DNA from 2 places in the Rhodoferax sp. SPJ4 genome. Region 2 is predicted to be linked to the other one. Evidence: riboswitches for the same ligand, from Rfam matches in the RefSeq annotation. Region 2 holds a riboswitch; the other holds the start of a gene.
The links. A riboswitch is a leader RNA that binds a small molecule or an ion and turns the genes downstream of it on or off. The one in region 2 is predicted to bind thiamine pyrophosphate.

Region 1: linked by a shared signal. The riboswitch ahead of thiC (phosphomethylpyrimidine synthase ThiC) and the one ahead of AC4BAR_RS09400 (TonB-dependent siderophore receptor) in region 2 are both predicted to bind thiamine pyrophosphate.

The regions. Positions count from the first base shown of each region.
Region 1 covers NZ_JBYZMN010000002.1:198,668-207,502, forward strand. The annotation lists gene AC4BAR_RS08365 (chorismate-binding protein) at 1-672, shown strand, start outside; gene panD (aspartate 1-decarboxylase) at 679-1,059, opposite strand; gene thiD (bifunctional hydroxymethylpyrimidine kinase/phosphomethylpyrimidine kinase) at 1,070-2,683, opposite strand; gene AC4BAR_RS08380 (thiazole synthase) at 2,689-3,465, opposite strand; gene thiS (sulfur carrier protein ThiS) at 3,470-3,685, opposite strand; gene AC4BAR_RS08390 (FAD-dependent oxidoreductase) at 3,682-4,761, opposite strand; gene thiC (phosphomethylpyrimidine synthase ThiC) at 4,758-6,641, opposite strand; TPP riboswitch at 6,726-6,827, opposite strand; gene nadB (L-aspartate oxidase) at 6,860-8,434, opposite strand; gene AC4BAR_RS08405 (segregation and condensation protein A) at 8,466-8,835, opposite strand, start outside.
Region 2 covers NZ_JBYZMN010000002.1:409,460-418,294, reverse strand. The annotation lists gene AC4BAR_RS09415 (sulfate adenylyltransferase subunit 1) at 1-151, shown strand, start outside; gene fdxA (ferredoxin FdxA) at 221-547, shown strand; gene AC4BAR_RS09405 (NAD(P)/FAD-dependent oxidoreductase) at 583-1,686, shown strand; TPP riboswitch at 1,772-1,878, shown strand; gene AC4BAR_RS09400 (TonB-dependent siderophore receptor) at 1,959-4,127, shown strand; tRNA gene AC4BAR_RS09395 (tRNA-Asn) at 4,164-4,239, shown strand; gene AC4BAR_RS09390 (Crp/Fnr family transcriptional regulator) at 4,577-5,314, shown strand; gene AC4BAR_RS09385 (hypothetical protein) at 5,325-6,095, opposite strand; gene AC4BAR_RS09380 (hypothetical protein) at 6,501-7,103, opposite strand; gene AC4BAR_RS09375 (hypothetical protein) at 7,440-8,561, opposite strand; gene AC4BAR_RS09370 ((2Fe-2S)-binding protein) at 8,586-8,835, opposite strand, start outside.

The DNA.
Region 1 (8,835 bases), 210 kb from region 2:
CCCGATGCCGAATGGCGCGAGTGGCGCCACAAGCGGGCTTTTCTGGAACGGGCCCGGGCGCCGTTTGCGCTGCTGGAAACCCTGGCGCTGGACCAGGGCCGGGTGCGCCACCGGGCCGCCCACCTGGCCCGCATGGCCGAGGTGGCCGCGCATTTTGCCTACCCCTGGGACGCCGGGCTGGCGGCCCAGGCGCTGGACGGCCTGGCCGCGCAACACCCCCGCGGCCTGTGGCGTGTGCGGCTGTTGCTGGACGCGCAAGGGCGCTTCGACGCCCAGGCCTTTGCACTGTCAGCCACCACAACCCCTGTGCGGCTGCAGCTGGCCGCCACGGCGTTCGAGATGGCCGACAGCGAGTTCACCCGCTTCAAGACCACCCGGCGCGACCACTACGAGGCCGTGGCGCCCAGCGACCCGGCGGTGTTTGACACGGTGCTGTGGAACGAACGCGGCGAGCTGACCGAATGCACCCGCGGCAACCTCGCGCTGCTGATGGATGGGCAATGGCTCACGCCGCCGCTGCACTGTGGCCTGTTGCCCGGCGTGGGCCGGGCCCAGGCGCTGGCCGATGGCCGTGTGAAGGAGGCGGTGGTGATGCGGGCCGATTTGCCCCGGGTGCAGGGCCTGGCTTTTGTGAACAGCCTGCGTGGCTGGCTGCCGGCCGTTCTGGACTGAGGCGGCTCAGGCCGGCTGGGTGGGCACGTGGTCGCGCTCGCCGGTCTGGCGGTTCTGGTCGTCGACAAACACGAGCTTGGGCTTGTGCGTGGCGACCTGGTTTTCCGCCACCTGGGCAAAGGCCGCGATGATGATCAAATCGCCCACCGAGGCGCGGCGCGCCGCCGAGCCGTTGACCGAGATCATGCCGCTGCCACGCTCGCCCTTGATGGCGTAGGTGACGAAGCGTTCGCCGTTGTTGATGTTCCAGATGTGGATCTGCTCGTTCTCGCAGAGGTTGGCGGCATCCAGCAGGTCTTCGTCGATCGCACAAGACCCTTCGTAGTGCAGTTCACACTGGGTGACGGCAACGCGGTGGATCTTCGATTTGAGCAGGGTTCGCAGCATGGGGCGGATTTTAGGCCAGGCGGAGCGTGGATTGTGGCAGCGCCGGCGGCGCCGGTCTGGAGGCGCCTCCCCAGTCGGCCTGGCCCGCCGCCACTGCCTGCTGCAGCGCAGCCATGGCCTTTTCGGGGGCCGCCGCTTCGGTGATGGCGGTGATCACCGCCGCCCCGGCGGCGCCCGCCGCCAGGGCCTCGCGGACCCGGGCGGGTGTCATGCCGGCGATGCCCACCACCGGCAGCGGCAGCAGCGCCGCCCAGAAAGCCAAGTTGGCCGTGCCCTGCGGCAGCCAGGGCATGGCCTTGCTCTGCGTGGGGTGGATGGGCCCGCAAGCGACGGTGCTGGGCCGCCAGGCCCAGGCCCTGGCCACCTCCCAGAAGGCATGGGTGCTGACGCCCAGGCCCAGCCCGGCCTGGGAGATGGCGGCCAGGCCCGCAGGGCCGGCGGCGGCCAGGTCGTCCTGGCCCAGGTGCACCGCCACATGGGGCTGGCCGGCCGCCAGCGCGATGGCCGCGCGCCAGTGGTCGTTGACGAACAACTGCGCGCCGGCGGCCGCGGTGGCCGCCACCGCCTGCTGGATTTCTGCGTGCAGCCGGGGGTGGGCCGGGTCCTTGATGCGCAGCTGCACGGTGCGCACACCGGCGGCCAGCACCCGGTCCACCCAGGCCGCGCTGTCCACCACCGCGTACAGGCCAATGGCCGGGTGGCGCAGCGGCGTGAAGGCGGGCGGCTCGGCCAGCAGGCTGTCGGGCCCCTGGCCGGGCAGGCCCAGGCGCGGCAGGTTGTCCGGGTTGAGCGCAAAGCCGGCCTGGGGCTGCACCGGGCCGGCCCCCGCGCCGGCCGGCCGGCCATGGCGCAACGCCTCGGCGGTGGCCATCTTGGCCAGCACCACCGCTTCCATGGCCACAAAGCCGCGTGCCATCGCGGCGGCGGCGCTGCTGGCAAACACGCAGCCGGTGCCGTGGTGGTGGCGGGTGGCCACGCGCGGCAGGGCCAGCCAGCCGCTGGCCTCGGGCGTCAGCGCAAAGTCCAGGCTGTGGCCGCCGTCCAGGCCGCCGCGGGCGTCGCCACCGGTGATGACCACCGCGCGGCAGCCCAGGGCCTGCAGCGCCTGGGCCGCGGCCTCCACCATGGCCGGGCTGTCCAGCGTCGGCCAGCGCAGCAGCGCCGCGGCCTCGGCGCGGTTGGGCGTGAGCAGCGTGGTGCGCGGCAGCAGGTGCTGGCGGTAGGCCTGCAGCAAGGCCGGGTCGGCCAGGCTGGCGCCTGTGGTGGCGCGCAGCACCGGGTCCACCACCAGCGGCAGCGTGGGGTGGCGCAGCCGCAGCCGGTCGACCCAGTAGGCCAGCACCTGCAGGTTGTCCACGCTGCCCAGCATGCCGGCCTTCAGCGCGGCCGGTGGCAGGTCGCCGGCCAGCGCGGCCAGCTGGGCGTCGAGCAGCGCGGGGGCGACCGGGTCGACCCGCTGCACCGCCATGGAGTTCTGCGCGGTGATGGCGGCCACCGCGCTGCAGCCGTGCACACCCAGGGCCTCGCAGGCCCGCAGGTCGGCCTGCAGCCCGGCGCCAGCGCCGCTGTCGCTGCCGGCGATGGTCCAGACGATGGGGAGGACGGTGTCGGTGGGGTGGGGCATGGGGTTCAGATCAGGAAAGGCCGGCCGGTCACCGGCGTGCTGGCCACGGCCATGGGCTGGGGCGCCATCAGCCCGGCCTCGAAGGCCAGCCGGCCGGCCTCAATGGCGAGCCGGAAGGCCTGGGCCATGGCCACCGGGTCATGGGCCTGGGCCACGGCCGAGTTCAGCAGCACCGCGTCAAAACCCAGCTCCATGGCCTGGGCAGCGTCGCTGGGTGCGCCGATGCCGGCGTCCACCACCAGCGGCACGCCGGGCAGCCGGGCCCGCAGCGTGCGCAGCGCCCAGGGGTTGAGCAGGCCCTGGCCCGAGCCGATGGGCGCGCCCCAGGGCATCAGCACCCGGCAGCCGGCGTCCAGCAGGCGCTGGCAGGTGACGAGGTCGTCGGTGCAATAGGGAAAGACCTCGAAGCCGGCTTTCACCAGCTCGGTGGCGGCCAGCACCAGCTCAAAGGGATCGGGCTGCAGCGTGTGCTCGTCGCCCACCACCTCCAGCTTGACCCAGGCGGTGCCGAACAGCTCGCGCGCCATCTGGGCCAGCGCCACCGCCTCGCGGGCGGTGCGGCAACCGGCGGTGTTGGGCAGCAGCCGGGCGCCGCTGGCCTGCACCAGCCGGTAGAAGTCACCCGGCACATCGCCGGCAGCGAGCTGGCGCTTCAGGCCCACGGTGACCACCGCGGCCTGCGAGGCGGCCAGCGCGTCGAGCAGCACCTGCGGCGATGGGTAGCCGGCGGTGCCCAGAAAGAAGCGGCTGCCGAGCGGGGTGTCGGCAATGGTGAACGCCATGGGATCAGCCTCCGGTAATGGCGACAAAGGTGAAGACCGCGTCGCCGTCCTGCAGCTGGCAGTGGGCGCGCTCGGTGCGGGGCACGAAGTCGTCGTTGACCGCGGTGGCCACCGCGTCCGGTGCCAGGCCTTGCATGGCCAGCAGCTCGTCCAGCGACAGCGGCGCGATCTGGGTGATCTGGCCGTTGACGGTCACGGTGATGGTGGGGGCAGCGTTCATGCGGGTCTCCCTGAAAACTCGTTGGACGACAGGCCGGCCTTTGCCAGCGCCTGCGCCACCAAGGCCGGCGCCAGCAGCCAGCCGTGGCGGAACAGGCCGTTGAGGCGCAACAGGCCGGGCGCGTGCTCGGTGCGGGGCCGGTGGTCGGGCAGGGCGGGGCGCAGGTTGGCCTCGTGGTGCAGCAGCCTGGCCTCGGCCAGCGCCGGCAGCACGCTGTGGGCGGCGCTCAGCAACTCCAGCAGGCTGCGCACCGACACCGGCGAGCGGTCGTCGCTCTCGATCTCGCTGGCGCCCACCAGCAGCTGGTCGCCGCCACGCGGCACCACGTACACCCGGTGGCGCGGGTGCAGCAGCCGCAGCGGCCGCTGCAGGCCCAGGCCGGGGGCGTGCAGCCAGAACATCTCGCCGCGCACGCCACGCACCCGGGGCTGGTCGGCCAGGCCAGGGTCGGCCGCGGCACCGACGCCACGCACGTCGATGGCCAGGTCCACCGCGTGGGTGGTGGCTGCGCTGACCAGCTCGCCAGGCCGCACCTGCGTCACCGCCTGGCCCCAGTGGAAACACGCACCGGCCTCGCAGGCACCGGTGTGCAGCGCACGCAGCGCCTGCTCGGCATGGATCTGCCCTTCCTGCGGCAGCGACCAGGCCTGGGCCGGGCCTTGGACCGAGGGCTCCAGCGCGCGCAACGCGGCCAAGGTCAGTGGCACCGGGTGGTGGGACGGCGGGGCCTTGTGCTGCAGCCGGGCGATCACCCGCTGGGCCGCACCCTCGTCGCCGCGGTGGGCCAGCAGCAGGCTGCCGCGCTGGTGAAACGCCACCGGCTGGGGCAGGGTGGCCAGCACCTGCGGCCACAGCGCCAGGCTTTGCAGGCCGAGGTCGAACACCTCGGCCTCGGCGCCGTCCAGCTCGGCCACCGGGCTCAGCATGCCGGCGGCCGTCCAGCCGGCCGCATGGCGGGCCTGGGCGTCGGGCGCGGGGTCGAACACCGCCACCGCATGGCCGGCGCGGGCCAGTGAAAAGGCCAGCAGCCGGCCCAGCAGGCCGGCCCCGGCGATGCCCACACGCAGGGTGCTCACGCCTTGGCGATGGGGATGTACAACTCGCCGCCGGCGGCGCGGAACTCGGCGCTCTTGGCCTGCATGCCGGCCTGGGCGTCGTCGGGGGTGCCGGCCGGCAGCGCGGCGGCGTACTCGCGCACCTCCTGGCTGATCTTCATCGAGCAGAACTTCGGCCCGCACATGGAGCAGAAATGCGCCACCTTGGCCGAGTCCTTGGGCAGGGTTTCGTCGTGGAAATCGCGCGCGGTGTCGGGGTCCAGGCTGAGGTTGAACTGGTCGCTCCAGCGGAACTCGAAGCGGGCCTTGGACAGCGCCTCGTCGCGCGCACCGGCACCCGGGTGGCCCTTGGCCACATCGGCGGCGTGAGCGGCGATCTTGTAGGCAATGATGCCTTGCTTGACGTCGTCGCGGTCGGGCAGGCCCAGGTGCTCCTTGGGTGTCACGTAGCACAGCATGGCCGTGCCCATCCAGCCGATCATGGCTGCGCCGATGGCCGAGGCAATGTGGTCGTAGCCTGGCGCGATGTCGATGGTCAGCGGGCCCAGCGTGTAGAACGGCGCCTCGTGGCAGTGCTTGAGCTGCTCGGCCATGTTGGCCTGGATCAAATGCATGGGCACATGGCCCGGGCCTTCGATCATGGTCTGCACGTCGTGTTTCCAGGCCACCTGGGTCAGCTCGCCCAGCGTGCGCAGCTCGGCGAACTGGGCTTCGTCGTTGGCGTCGGCACCGCTGCCGGGGCGCAGGCCGTCGCCGAGCGAGAAGCTCACGTCGTAGGCCTTCATGATGTCGCAGATGTCTTCGAAGTGGGTGTAGAGGAAGTTTTCCTGGTGGTGGGCGATGCACCACTTTGCCAGGATGGAGCCGCCGCGCGAGACGATGCCGGTGCGGCGCTGGGCCGTGAGGTGGATGAAGGGCAGGCGCAGGCCGGCGTGGATGGTGAAGTAGTCCACGCCTTGCTCGGCCTGCTCGATCAGCGTGTCGCGGTAGATTTCCCACGTGAGGTCTTCGGCCACGCCGCCGACCTTTTCCAGCGCCTGGTAGATGGGCACGGTGCCGATCGGCACCGGGCTGTTGCGCACGATCCAGTCGCGGGTGGTGTGGATGTTCTTGCCGGTGGACAAGTCCATCACGTTGTCGGCGCCCCAACGAATGGCCCACACGAGTTTTTCCACCTCTTCCTCGATGCTGGAGGTGACGGCCGAGTTGCCGATGTTGGCGTTGATCTTGACCAGGAAGTTGCGGCCGATGGCCATGGGCTCCAGCTCGGTGTGGTTGATGTTGGCCGGGATGATGGCGCGGCCCCGGGCCACCTCGTCGCGCACGAACTCCGGCGTGATGACGCGGGGCATCACCGCACCCAGCGGGTTGCCGCGCAGGCGCTCGGCCTTGGCCTCATCGGCCAGGTACTCGGCCATCCATTCACGTTGGCCGTTTTCGCGCAGCGCCACGTACTCCATTTCGGGCGTGACGATGCCGCGGCGGGCGTAGTGCATCTGCGTGACATTGGCACCGGCCTTGGCGCGGCGCGGCTGGCGTTGCAGGCCGGCGGCCTCGGCGCGCAGGGCGGCCACGCGCTGGCTTTCTGCGTCGCCGTGTTTGTCGCCGTCGTCCAGCGCCTGGGGCCGGCGGCCGGTGTAGGCCTCGGTGTCGCCGCGGGCGTCCAGCCAGGGGCCGCGCAGGTCGGGCAGGCCACGCCGCACGTCGATGGCGGCTCTGGGGTCGGTGTAGGGGCCGGAGGTGTCGTACAGGCTGACTCGCTCGCCGTTGCTCAGGGCCACCTCGCGCATCGGCACCTGCAATTGCGGGTGCAGCTGGCCGGGCAGATGGACCTTGCGGGAGGCGGGGAAGGGTTCACGCGACAGCGTCAGGCGCTGGGCGAAAGAGTCGGGGGCGTTCATGAGGCCATCCTTTCAGCGGGGCAACGGGCAGGGCTTGCATAGGTGCTCCGGAATGGACGGACAGCGGCCACACCAGGGAGGTGCGAAAGGCGGTCGGGCTCTTCTTACGTCGGTACGAACCGAATCAAGTTCTCGGGTTTGGGACTGTCCATCTCAGCAGCATCAGCTGCACCCCGGAGCGGGGCGAATGGTACACCAAGCGGCTTTCAGGGCCGGCTTCAGGGGCTCAACACCGTGGGTTTGGCCTCGGCCAGCAGGGCTGGGTAGTCGCGGCTGAAATGCAGGCCGCGGCTCTCATGCCGGGCCTGGGCTGAGCGCACGATGAGGTCGGCCACCTGCACCAGGTTGCGCAGCTCCAGCAGGTCGCGGGTGACGTGGAAGCGGGCGTAGAACTCGTGGATTTCGCCCTGCAGCAAGGCGATGCGGTGGGCCGCCCGCTCCAGCCGCTTGTTGGTGCGCACAATGCCGACATAGCTCCACATGAAGCGGCGCAGCTCGTCCCAGTTGTGCGAGATCACCACCTGCTCGTCGGCGTCGGTGACGCGGCTGACGTCCCAGGCCGGCAGCGGCTTGGGCGCCGGGACGGGCGCGTCGGCAATGGCCTGGGCCGCCGCACGGGCGAACACCATGCACTCCACCAGCGAGTTGCTGGCCAGCCGGTTGGCGCCATGCAGGCCGGTGCAGGCGGTCTCACCGATGGCGTACAGGCCGGCCAGGTCGGTGTGGCCGGCCAGGTCGGTCAGCACGCCACCGCAGGTGTAGTGGGCGGCCGGCACCACCGGGATGGGCTGTTTGGAAATGTCGATGCCCAGCTCCAGGCAACGCGCGTGGATGTTGGGAAAGTGCTCCTGGATGAAGGCCAGCGGCTGGTGCGAGATGTCCAGGTAGACGCAGTCGAAACCGCCTTTTTTCATCTCGAAGTCAATCGCCCGGGCGACGATGTCGCGGGGCGCTAGTTCCGCCCGCTTGTCGTGGTCGGGCATGAAGCGCCGACCATCCGGCAGCAGCAGCTTGCCGCCTTCGCCGCGCACCGCCTCGGTGATCAGGAAGGACTTGGCCTCGGGATGGTAGAGGCAGGTCGGGTGGAACTGGATGAACTCCAGGTTCGCCGCCCGGCAGCCGGCTCGCCAGGCCGCGGCGATGCCGTCGCCGGTGGCGGTGTCGGGGTTGGTGGTGTACAGATACACCTTGCCGGCGCCGCCGGTGGCCAGAATGGTGTGCGGTGCGCGGAAGGTCACCACCTCGTCGGTGGCCTCGTCGAGTGCGTACAGGCCCAGGCAGCGCTGGGCATTGCCACCGAGCTTGCGGTCGGTGATCAGGTCGACCAGCATGTGGTGCTCGAACAGCGTGATGTTGGGTGTGCCCCGCACCTGGTTGATCAGCGTGCGCTGCACCGCCGCGCCGGTGGCGTCGGTCACGTGGACGATGCGGCGCTGGCTGTGGCCACCTTCGCGGGTCAGGTGCAGCTGGCCATGTTCCTCGGAGAAGGGCACCCCCAGCTGCTGCAGCCAGCGGATGGTGTCGGGCGCGTTTTCCACCACGAAGCGGGTGGCGTCGAGGTCGCTCAGGCCGGCGCCGGCCACCAGGGTGTCGTCCACATGCGAATCGAAGCTGTCGCCTTCGCCCAGCACCGCGGCAATGCCGCCCTGGGCCCAGCCGCTGGAGCCGTCGCTGACGACGCGTTTGGTCAGGATGGCCACGCGGTGGGTGGGCGCCAGCGCCAGCGCGGCGCTCAGCCCCGCCAGGCCGCTGCCAACAATCAGCACGTCAAAGTCGCGGCAGGCAACACTCATGGGGTTCCGTGGGTAGGGGTGGGCGGCGGGCTCAGAACAGCGACGGTTCGGTGTCGTCGTTGTCCAGCACCGGCTCAAGGGCGGGCGCGGTGCTGGCATAGGCCAGCCGCACGTAAATCGGGGCAAAGGCCTCGGCCTGGGTGATGTCGATCAGGGTTTCCTTGGCCAGCTCCAGCATGGCGATGAAGGTCACCACCAGCACCGGCACGCCGCGGCTGGCATCGAACAGTTTCTCGAACTCGACGAAGCGCTGGCCTTGCAGCCGGCGCAGCAGCATGCCCATGTGCTCGCGCACCGACAGCTCTTCGCGGCTGATCTTGTGGTGCTGGACCAGCTTGGCCCGCTTCAGGATGTCCTGCCAGGCCTGTTGCAGGTCGACCACATGCACGTCGGGGAAGCGC
Region 2 (8,835 bases):
TGAGCTGCCCCCCAACGCCATCGGCCACATCACGCTGGCGCTGCAGGAGCCGCTGGCCACCCTGCCCTATGCCCGTTCGCGGGCCGTGGGCGCCATGGTGCTGGTGGACACCGCCTCGCACAAGACCTCGGCCGCCGTGCTGATCCGCTGAACCACCTAAAATAGAGGGTTAACGCGGATTCCCGCGTCGACCTGTTCCAAACTTTCACCGCCCACTGCCATGACCCACGTTGTCACCGAAGCCTGCATCCGTTGCAAATACACCGACTGTGTGGACGTGTGCCCGGTCGACTGTTTCCGCGAAGGCCCGAACTTCCTCACCATCGACCCGGACGAGTGCATCGACTGCGCGGTCTGCATCCCCGAGTGCCCGGTGAACGCGATCTATGCCGAAGAAGACGTGCCGGCCGACCAGCAGCACATGACCAAGCTGAATGCCGACCTGTCGCGCATCGGCTGGCCCAGCATCACCAAGCGCAAGACGCCGCTGCCGGACGCCGACGACTGGAAAGACAAGACCGACAAGCTGTCGGAGCTGGTGCGCTGAGCGCACGCCCCCTTTTTTCTTTTTTGCCCATCCCCATGGAACCTCAATTGAACAACGCAGTGGTTGACACCGCCCAGGCGCACGACGGCCCGATCGAGACCGACGCCATCATCGTGGGCGCTGGCCCGGTGGGTCTGTTTCAGGTGTTTGAACTCGGCCTGCTGGAAATCAAGGCCCACGTGATCGACGCGCTGGCCTACCCCGGTGGCCAGCCCATCGAGCTCTACCCCGACAAGCCCATTTACGACATCCCGGCCATCCCGGTCTGCACCGGCCAGGAACTGACCGATGCGCTGCTCAAGCAGATTGAACCCTTCGGCGCCACCTTCCACCTGGGCCAGACCGTCAGCACCGTGCAAAAGCAGGACGACGGCCGCTTCTATGTGGAAACCTCCAAGGGCACCCGCTTCCTGACCAAGACCATCTTCATCGCCGGCGGCGTGGGCGCTTTCGAGCCCCGCACGCTGAAGGTCGATGGCCTGGACCAGTTCGACGGCACGCAGCTGCACTACCGGGTGAAGAACCCGGCCGACTTCGCTGGAAAAAACCTGGTCATCGTCGGTGGCGGCGACTCGGCCCTGGACTGGACGCTGAACTTCGTCGCCGAAGGCCCGAACAAGGCCGAGAGCGTGATCCTGATCCACCGCCGCGACGGCTTCAAGGCCGCCCCGGCCAGCGTGGCCAAGATGAAGGAGCTGTGCGACCAGCACGAGATGCAGTTCATCGTCGGCCAGATCACCGGCTTCGACGCCCGTGATGGCAAGCTGGTGGGCGTGAAGGTGACCGGGGCCGACGGCGTGACCCGCGTGGTGCCGCTGGACGTGTTGCTGGTGTTCTTCGGCCTCAGTCCCAAGCTGGGCCCGATCGCCGACTGGGGTCTGGACATCGAGCGCAAGCAGCTGGTGGTGGACACCGAGAAGTTCTCCACCAACATTCCCGGCATTTTTGCGGTGGGCGACATCAACACCTACCCCGGCAAGAAGAAGCTCATCCTGAGCGGCTTCCACGAATGTGCGCTGGCTGCCTTTGGCGCCGCGCCCATCATCTTCCCCGAGAAGGGCAAGATCCACCTGCAGTACACCACCACCAGCCCCAAGCTGCACAAGGTGCTGGGCGTGGAATCGCCGGTCTTCGACTGAGCGGCCCTGCACTGTCCTACGAACAAGCCCGCCACGTGCGGGCTTTTTCTTGCCCGTCGTTACAATTCAACGGTGTTCTGTTGAACACATTCGCTGGGGGTGTCGCGGCGGCCGCAAGGCCGGCGCGACTGAGAGAGTCCCTTTGAACCTGATTGAGATCATCCTCGCGCAGGGAAGCATGGTTTTCGGAGTGGCCACAGGCCGTGGCGACCTTGCCCACGGGCGGCGTCCTCCAAGCCCTTCTCCCCTGCCTTGGCGTTGCACTGAACGTTATGGCCCACACCGCTTGTCTGAACCTGCCCCACCGCCTGCTGCCCAGCGCCATCGCTGTCGCCGTGGCCTCCCTTTTCACCGCCTCCGCCAGCCTGGCCCAGACGCCCACCGAGGCCACGCTGGCACCGGTGCTGGTGAATGAACGCAACGCCCCCGGGGTGGCCGATGTGCTGGGCCTGGGCGACGCACCGCTGGTGCGCACACCCGTCAGCGCCACGCTGATCGGTGCCGAGCAGATCGAGGCTTCGGGTGCCCGCCGGCTGGCCGACCTGGTGAAGTTCGACGCCTCGGTCAGTGACGCCTACAACACCGTGGGCTACTGGGACTACCTGACGGTGCGCGGCTTTGTGCTCGACAACAAGTACAACTTCCGCCGCGAAGGCCTGCCCATCAACGCCGAAAGCACCGTGCCGTTGGACAACAAGGCGCGGGTGGAAATCCTCAAGGGCACCAGCGGCATCCAGGCCGGCACCAGCGCGCCGGGTGGTCTGGTGAACTACGTGGTCAAGCGCCCCACCGAACAAGACCTGCGCAGTGTGCGTCTGGAAACCACCCAGCGTGGTGGCCTGCTGGCCGCCGCAGACCTGGGTGGCCGTTTCGGCGTGGACCGTGCCTTTGGCTACCGCTTCAATGTGGTGGGCGAAGACATGGCCAGTTACGCCCGCGATGCCGACGGCTCGCGCCGGCTGCTGGCCTTGGCAGGCGACTGGCGGCTGAGCCGCGACTCGGTGCTGGAGGCCGAGTTCGAGTACTCGCGTCGCTCGCAGCGCAGCGTGCCCGGCCTGAGCCTGACCGGCAACACCCTGCCCGCCCCTGACCCGCGGCTCAACATCAACGCCCAGCCCTGGTCGCTGCCGGTGGTGCTGGAAGGCCTGACCGGCACGATCAAGTTCGACCAGGCGCTGAACCGCGACTGGCGCTGGACCGCGCAGGTGGGCACCCAGCGCCTGAAGTCCGACGACCGGGTGGCCTTCCCCTTCGGCGGTGACTGCTACAACGGCCCCTACCTGTACTGCGACCGCTACGCCCCCAACGGTGACTTTGACCTGTACGACTTCCGCAGCGACGGCGAGCGCCGCACCACCCAGGCCGCGCAGTTGCAGCTCAAGGGCCGGCTGACCACTGGCGACGTCCGCCACGACCTCGGCCTGGGCCTGCTGACCAGCCGCACCCGCGACCGCTTCAACCGCCAGGCCTACAACTACGTGGGCACTGGCAACCTCTCCACGCTGGCAGTGTTCAGCCCCGACCCGACACTGACCGACGAGAACACCAACCGCAGCGAACGCAGCACCGAGTTCTCGGCTTACGACGCGATCGGCTGGACCCCCCGCTTCAGCACCTGGCTGGGCCTGCGCCAAACCCATTTGTCGCGCGACAGCGTGCGCACCGACGGCTCGCGCGCCACCAGCTACAGCCGCAGCATCACCACCCCCTGGCTGGCCGCCACCTTCGAGATCAAGCCGGGCTACATGGCCTACGCCAGCTATGGCCAGGGCGTGGAATCCGAGGTCGCCCCCGGCCGGTCGCGCTACACCAACGCCGGCCAGCCGCTGCCCGCCCTCAAAAGCCGGCAGGCCGAACTGGGCTTGAAGGGCGAGCGCGACAGCCTGCGCTGGAGCGCGGCGCTGTTCAGCATCACCCGGCCGCTGTTTGCCGACATCGGCAGCTGCGACGTCACCAACTCCTGCACCCGCCAGGTGGACGGCGAGGCCCAGCACCGGGGCCTGGAGCTGAACGCCGGCACCCGCAACGGGCCGTGGGATGTGAATGCCGGCCTGACGCTGCTGGACGCCCAGCGCCAAGGCAGCCTGGACCCCTCGCTCAACGGCAAGCGGCCGGTGAACGTGCCCAAGCACATCCTGCGGGCCCAGACCACCTACCGCGTGGCCGCCCTGCCGGGCCTGAGCCTGCAGGCCGACCTGTCGCACGAAGGCCAACGCAGCGTGCTGCCCGACGAGTCCATCAGCCTGCCCAGCTGGACCCGGGTCGATGCCGCCGTGCGCTACGCCACCCGCATCCAGAACACCGCCACCACCTGGACCCTGGGCATAGACAACCTGCTGGACCGCCGCTATTTCAAGGAATCGCCTTACCAGTTCGGCCATGTCTACCTGTTCCCCGGCGCGCCGCGAACCGTTCGTTTTGCCGTGCAGGCCAGTTTGTGAAACGACTGAAAATCACGCTATAATCTGAGGCTACGTTCCTCGATAGCTCAGTCGGTAGAGCGCCGGACTGTTAATCCGTAGGTCCCTGGTTCGAGCCCAGGTCGAGGAGCCAGTAATGACAAGGGTCAGCACGCAAGTGCTGACCCTTTTGTCTTTCATCGCGCCACAAGAACGTGACAGACAGGCACGTTCCAGACCCCCCTCATCTCCTTCTCCGCTGTGGCGCCTGACCAGGCCCGCCCTGCCCAGCGGCGGCCACTGGCTTCAGGGTTGTTGCCGAGGCTTTGCAAGACCTCACCTGCGGCCAGGTGGCCGCTGTGTGGCGCATCGCACAGACGGCCGCCATTCTGAGCACTAACGTCATTGCCCATCTGCCGTCGTCTGAACGCAGATGGGTCCCTCCAGAGCCATGCAGCAACCCCAGTTCCGCTGTTGCAGACGATTCCGATATGAAAAGCAATACCAAACTGTCAACGCCGAATCCCAAGCAGAACGGCATCCTCGCGGCCCTTCCTCAGGCCGATTACGCGCGCGTGCTGCCCGACCTGGAACTGGTGCCCATGCCGCTGGGATGGACCATGTCGGAGTCGGGCGACCATGTGCGCTTTCTGCACTTCCCCACCGACGGCATCGTGTCGCTGATTTACGACCTGGAGAACGGCTCTTCCAGCGAGATCGCCTTGGTGGGCAACGAGGGCATGGTGGGCATCTCCATCTTCATGGGTGGTGAAAGCATGCCCAGCAGCACCAAGGTGCAAAGCGCCGGCCACGCCTACCGGCTGGACCGCAAGTCCATGAAGCACGAATTTGCACTGGGTGGGAAATTGCAGCATCTGTCATTGCTGTACACCCAGGCGCTGATCTGCCAGACCTCGCAAACCGCCGTCTGCAACCAACACCACACCATCGACCAGCAGCTCTGCCGGTGGCTGTTGATGAGCATCGACCGCCTGCACAAAAACAGCCTGGTGGTGACCCATGAATTGATCGCCAGTCTGCTCGGCACCCGCCGCGAAAGCATCACGGTGTCGGCCGGCAACCTGCAAAAAGAAGGGCTGATCCTGTGCACCCGCGGCAACATCAAGGTGCTGGACCGGGCGAAGCTGGAAACCCGCGCCTGTGAGTGCTACGCCTGCGTCAAACTCGAGTACGAGCGTTTGCTGCCCAGGCCTGCCCATCCCAAGTGAGGCCGCAGGCCTAACCCGTGACGCGCATCAGCCAGACCGCCACCGCGTCCCATGCCGGTGACGTGGCCAGTGGCACCCGCAGCAGTTGCAAGACCAGCACCGCACCTCCAGCCCAGACATAGACCGGGTGAATGCGCCCGCGGGTGCGCCAGTCGAACACCATGCCGGCGACGATGAACAGGTCTGCCAGCAGGCCTGGCGGCACGGTCACGGACAGCGGCGGCACCGGTGACGCGCCAGGCACCGGCGGTGGCGCCAGAAAGGTCAGAAACCAGCGGGCGATGGCCGCATCCAGGATGGACGCGGTGGCCACCAGCATCAGCCGTTTGTGGATGTCCTTGTGTTTCACGCAGGCGATGGCCAGAGCAATCAAAATGGCAAAGCCCACGATGCTGCTGACGGGCACGATCATGAACTGCTTGCCATCGGCCAGGAAGCCGGCCGCTTCCGCCCTGCGGGTGGCTTGGACGGCGGTCATCAAGCCCAGGAACAGCATTGCGGTGGCCAGTGAAATGCCCAACAGCCCCCAGTCACGGTGGCGCAGGGGCCGGCCGCTGCTCACCAGCCAGGTCTGGCAGGCGAAGAACAGTGTCCAGGTGAAAAAAATGAGGCCGTGCAGGTGGACCACCGGCGGGGCCGCGAACGCCCCCCTCACCAAGGGTGAAAAATAAGTGGGTGTGAAGCCGAGAAAGGCGACCACCACGGTGCCCAGGGCGGCGTAAAAAAAGAACCGGGGGTTGCGCTGCGGGTCTGACGAAGGCACCGACAAGGGGCTGTTCATGGCTTGTTCCCTTCTTTGAGAAATGCACATTTCCAAAGCGGCGGCACCGTTTTGGCTGGGCCTGCCTGGCCGCATGATGCGGGCAGACCGGCCCCCTGGCAAGGGCCAGGCGGCGCCAGGTTCAGCAGGGCGGCCCCGGGCTTTGCCGCAGCGGTGTTCGCGTGAATCCAAGCGCCGGCCGAACCCATGGACGGGTATTTTTCAATCCAGCTTGAAATTCCCTGTGTTTCCGCGCCATGGCCTGGCCCTTCGCCAGCACTCACCTTTTCAGGCATTCATTCGACCCATGCCCCAAAAAAAAGCCCTTCCGGAAATCACCAGAAGGGCCTCGTGAGCCGATCAGCCCTTCAACGACGCAAGCGCCGTCGAAAAATGCCAGACCGGGTCAGAACAGCGAAGAATAAATCAGCCGTGAACAGGCAATGCGCCGGTGATCGCGGAGATCAAGGTGCTGGGCAGCGCGGTGATGGCCGCAGGACCGACCGCACCGAGGGCTTCCAGGCCGGGCAGACCGCCGGTGGACGGCAGCGAGGGAACGGCAGGCAGGCCATCGGCCGACGGCAGTGCCGGCACGGAAGGCAGGCCCTGGCCGAGCAAGCCGGTCAAGACTTCCAGACCCGGCAGACCATCGGTGGACGGCAGCGAAGGAACGGCGGTCAGGCCATCGGCCGACGGCAATGCCGGCACGGAGGGCAGGCCCTGGCTGAGCAAGCCGGTCAGGGTTTCCAGACCGGGCAGCCCATCGGTGGACGGCAGCGAGGGAACGGCGGGCAGGCCATCAGCCGACGGCAATGCCGGCACGGAAGGCAGGCCCTGACCCAGCAAACCGGTCAGGGTTTCCAGACCCGGCAGACCATCGGTGGACGGCAGCGAAGGAACGGCGGGCAGACCGTCGGTGGACGGCAATGCCGGCACGTCAGGCAGGCCTTGACCCAACAGGGCGGTGACCGTTTCCAGAAGCGAAGCGACGATGTCGGTGGGCACCGTCGGGGGCGTGATTGAACTCATTTTTTATCCTCGCGAAGTTTTTTAATATCAAGTTCTCAAGACGCAAAAAATGACAACCAACTGACTAGTCAGCCGCTGTATTTATTGCGCCGGCACCATGATATCTGCGGGATATTAAGAAATTAATACTCACCCCCGATTTACGGGTCGAGCTTATGTATTTTCTTTCATAGGCAAAAAATTTCGAGGCTTTGACGCCCTCCATTGAATGTTTTTGATGAGATTATTGGATTTAAATTCAGATTTCTTTCAGCTTTCCAAGCGATTTATCTTCAAACCTCAAAAAAAAGCGGGGCCTGAGCCCCGCTTGAAACTGAACTGCTTTTGCTTCTGGGATCAGATCAACTTGCCCAGGGTGCCGTTGCCGATGGCACCGGCGATGGCAATTTCCTGGGTCGCGGTGGTCAGTGGGGTGATAGCGTTGTAGAACACCTCACCCGCCGGGGCGCCCACGCCGGCAGCCGAGCTGGTCAAGCCGGTGGCGCCGAGCACGTTCTCGAACGGCAGGTGGTTGCTCAACTGGTCACCACCGCCCACACCGGCGACGATGTCGTCCACGTACAGGATCTGGTCGGTGCCGTTGGTCACCAGGTCCAGGCTGGAGTTCAGGTTGTCGCCCGTCAGCAACAGCCCCGCGCCAGGCAGACCTTTGCCGGCGCTTTCCGTGGCGTTGGCCAGCGCACCGGTGTACCCCTGCTCGGACACCAGGTACTGCAGGTAGTCTTCCGACAGCAGGCCACCACTGTAGGCGCCGATGAAGGCGGTGGTGCTGGCGAAGCTGCCAGTCTCGAATTCACGGGTGATCTGGTTGGCAACCGGAATGCCTTCGGTCAGCGCCACCGGGCGGGTGGCCGGGTCGTACAGCACCAGCTCGTCACCGTAGGTGTCGCCACCGATCAAACCCTGAACCGGGCCATACAGCGGGGTGCCGTACAGCTGGGTGTTCAGGATGTTCTGCGTGCCGCCGCCTTCGACCTGAGAGCCGGTGATGCCGGCCACGTTCTGACCCAGCACCGGGATGCCATAGGTGGCGTTTTCAGCCGTGAAAAACAGGCCGCCGACGGCACCGTCGCTGGTGCCATAGACGCTGCCGTTGCCGCCCTCGGCAACGGTTCCGCCGCCCAGACCGCCCAGGGCCCCCAGGTCAGGCAGGCCGCCAGCGCCCGGCAGACCGCCGCCCAAGGCGTCCAGGCCTGGCAGGCCACCGCCGCCGTTGCTGGAGATTTCGCCGGAGGCCGAGTTGCCATTGCCGTCGTTGATGCTGCCGCTGGCGCTGCCGCCATCGGCCGCTGCGTTGGTCTGGGTCAGACCGCCCAAACCACCCAGCAGGTCGCTGGGGTTGACCGGGAGGCCACCTAGGCCGCCCAAACCACCCAGCAAGGCGGTGGGATCGGTCGGCAAGCCACCGGCAGCGCCGCCCGTCAAGCCTGCCAACAGGGTTTCAATAGGATTAGACATGTTTTAGCTCCAATGTGTTCGTGATCAAGAGGCGGCTGCGTCTTTGATGGCCGCACGAATGCGGGGGTAGGTACCGCAACGGCACAGATTGGCCTGCATGGCGTCAGTGATTTCTTGGTCGGACGGGTTGGGGATGCGACCCAGCAACTCGTACGCCGTCATCAGCTGACCGGCTTGGCAGAAGCCGCACTGGGCCACGTCAAACTTCTTCCACGAAGCAATCAGCTTGGCACCCAGTGCCGTGGCGCCCAGGCCTTCGATCGTGGTGATCGAC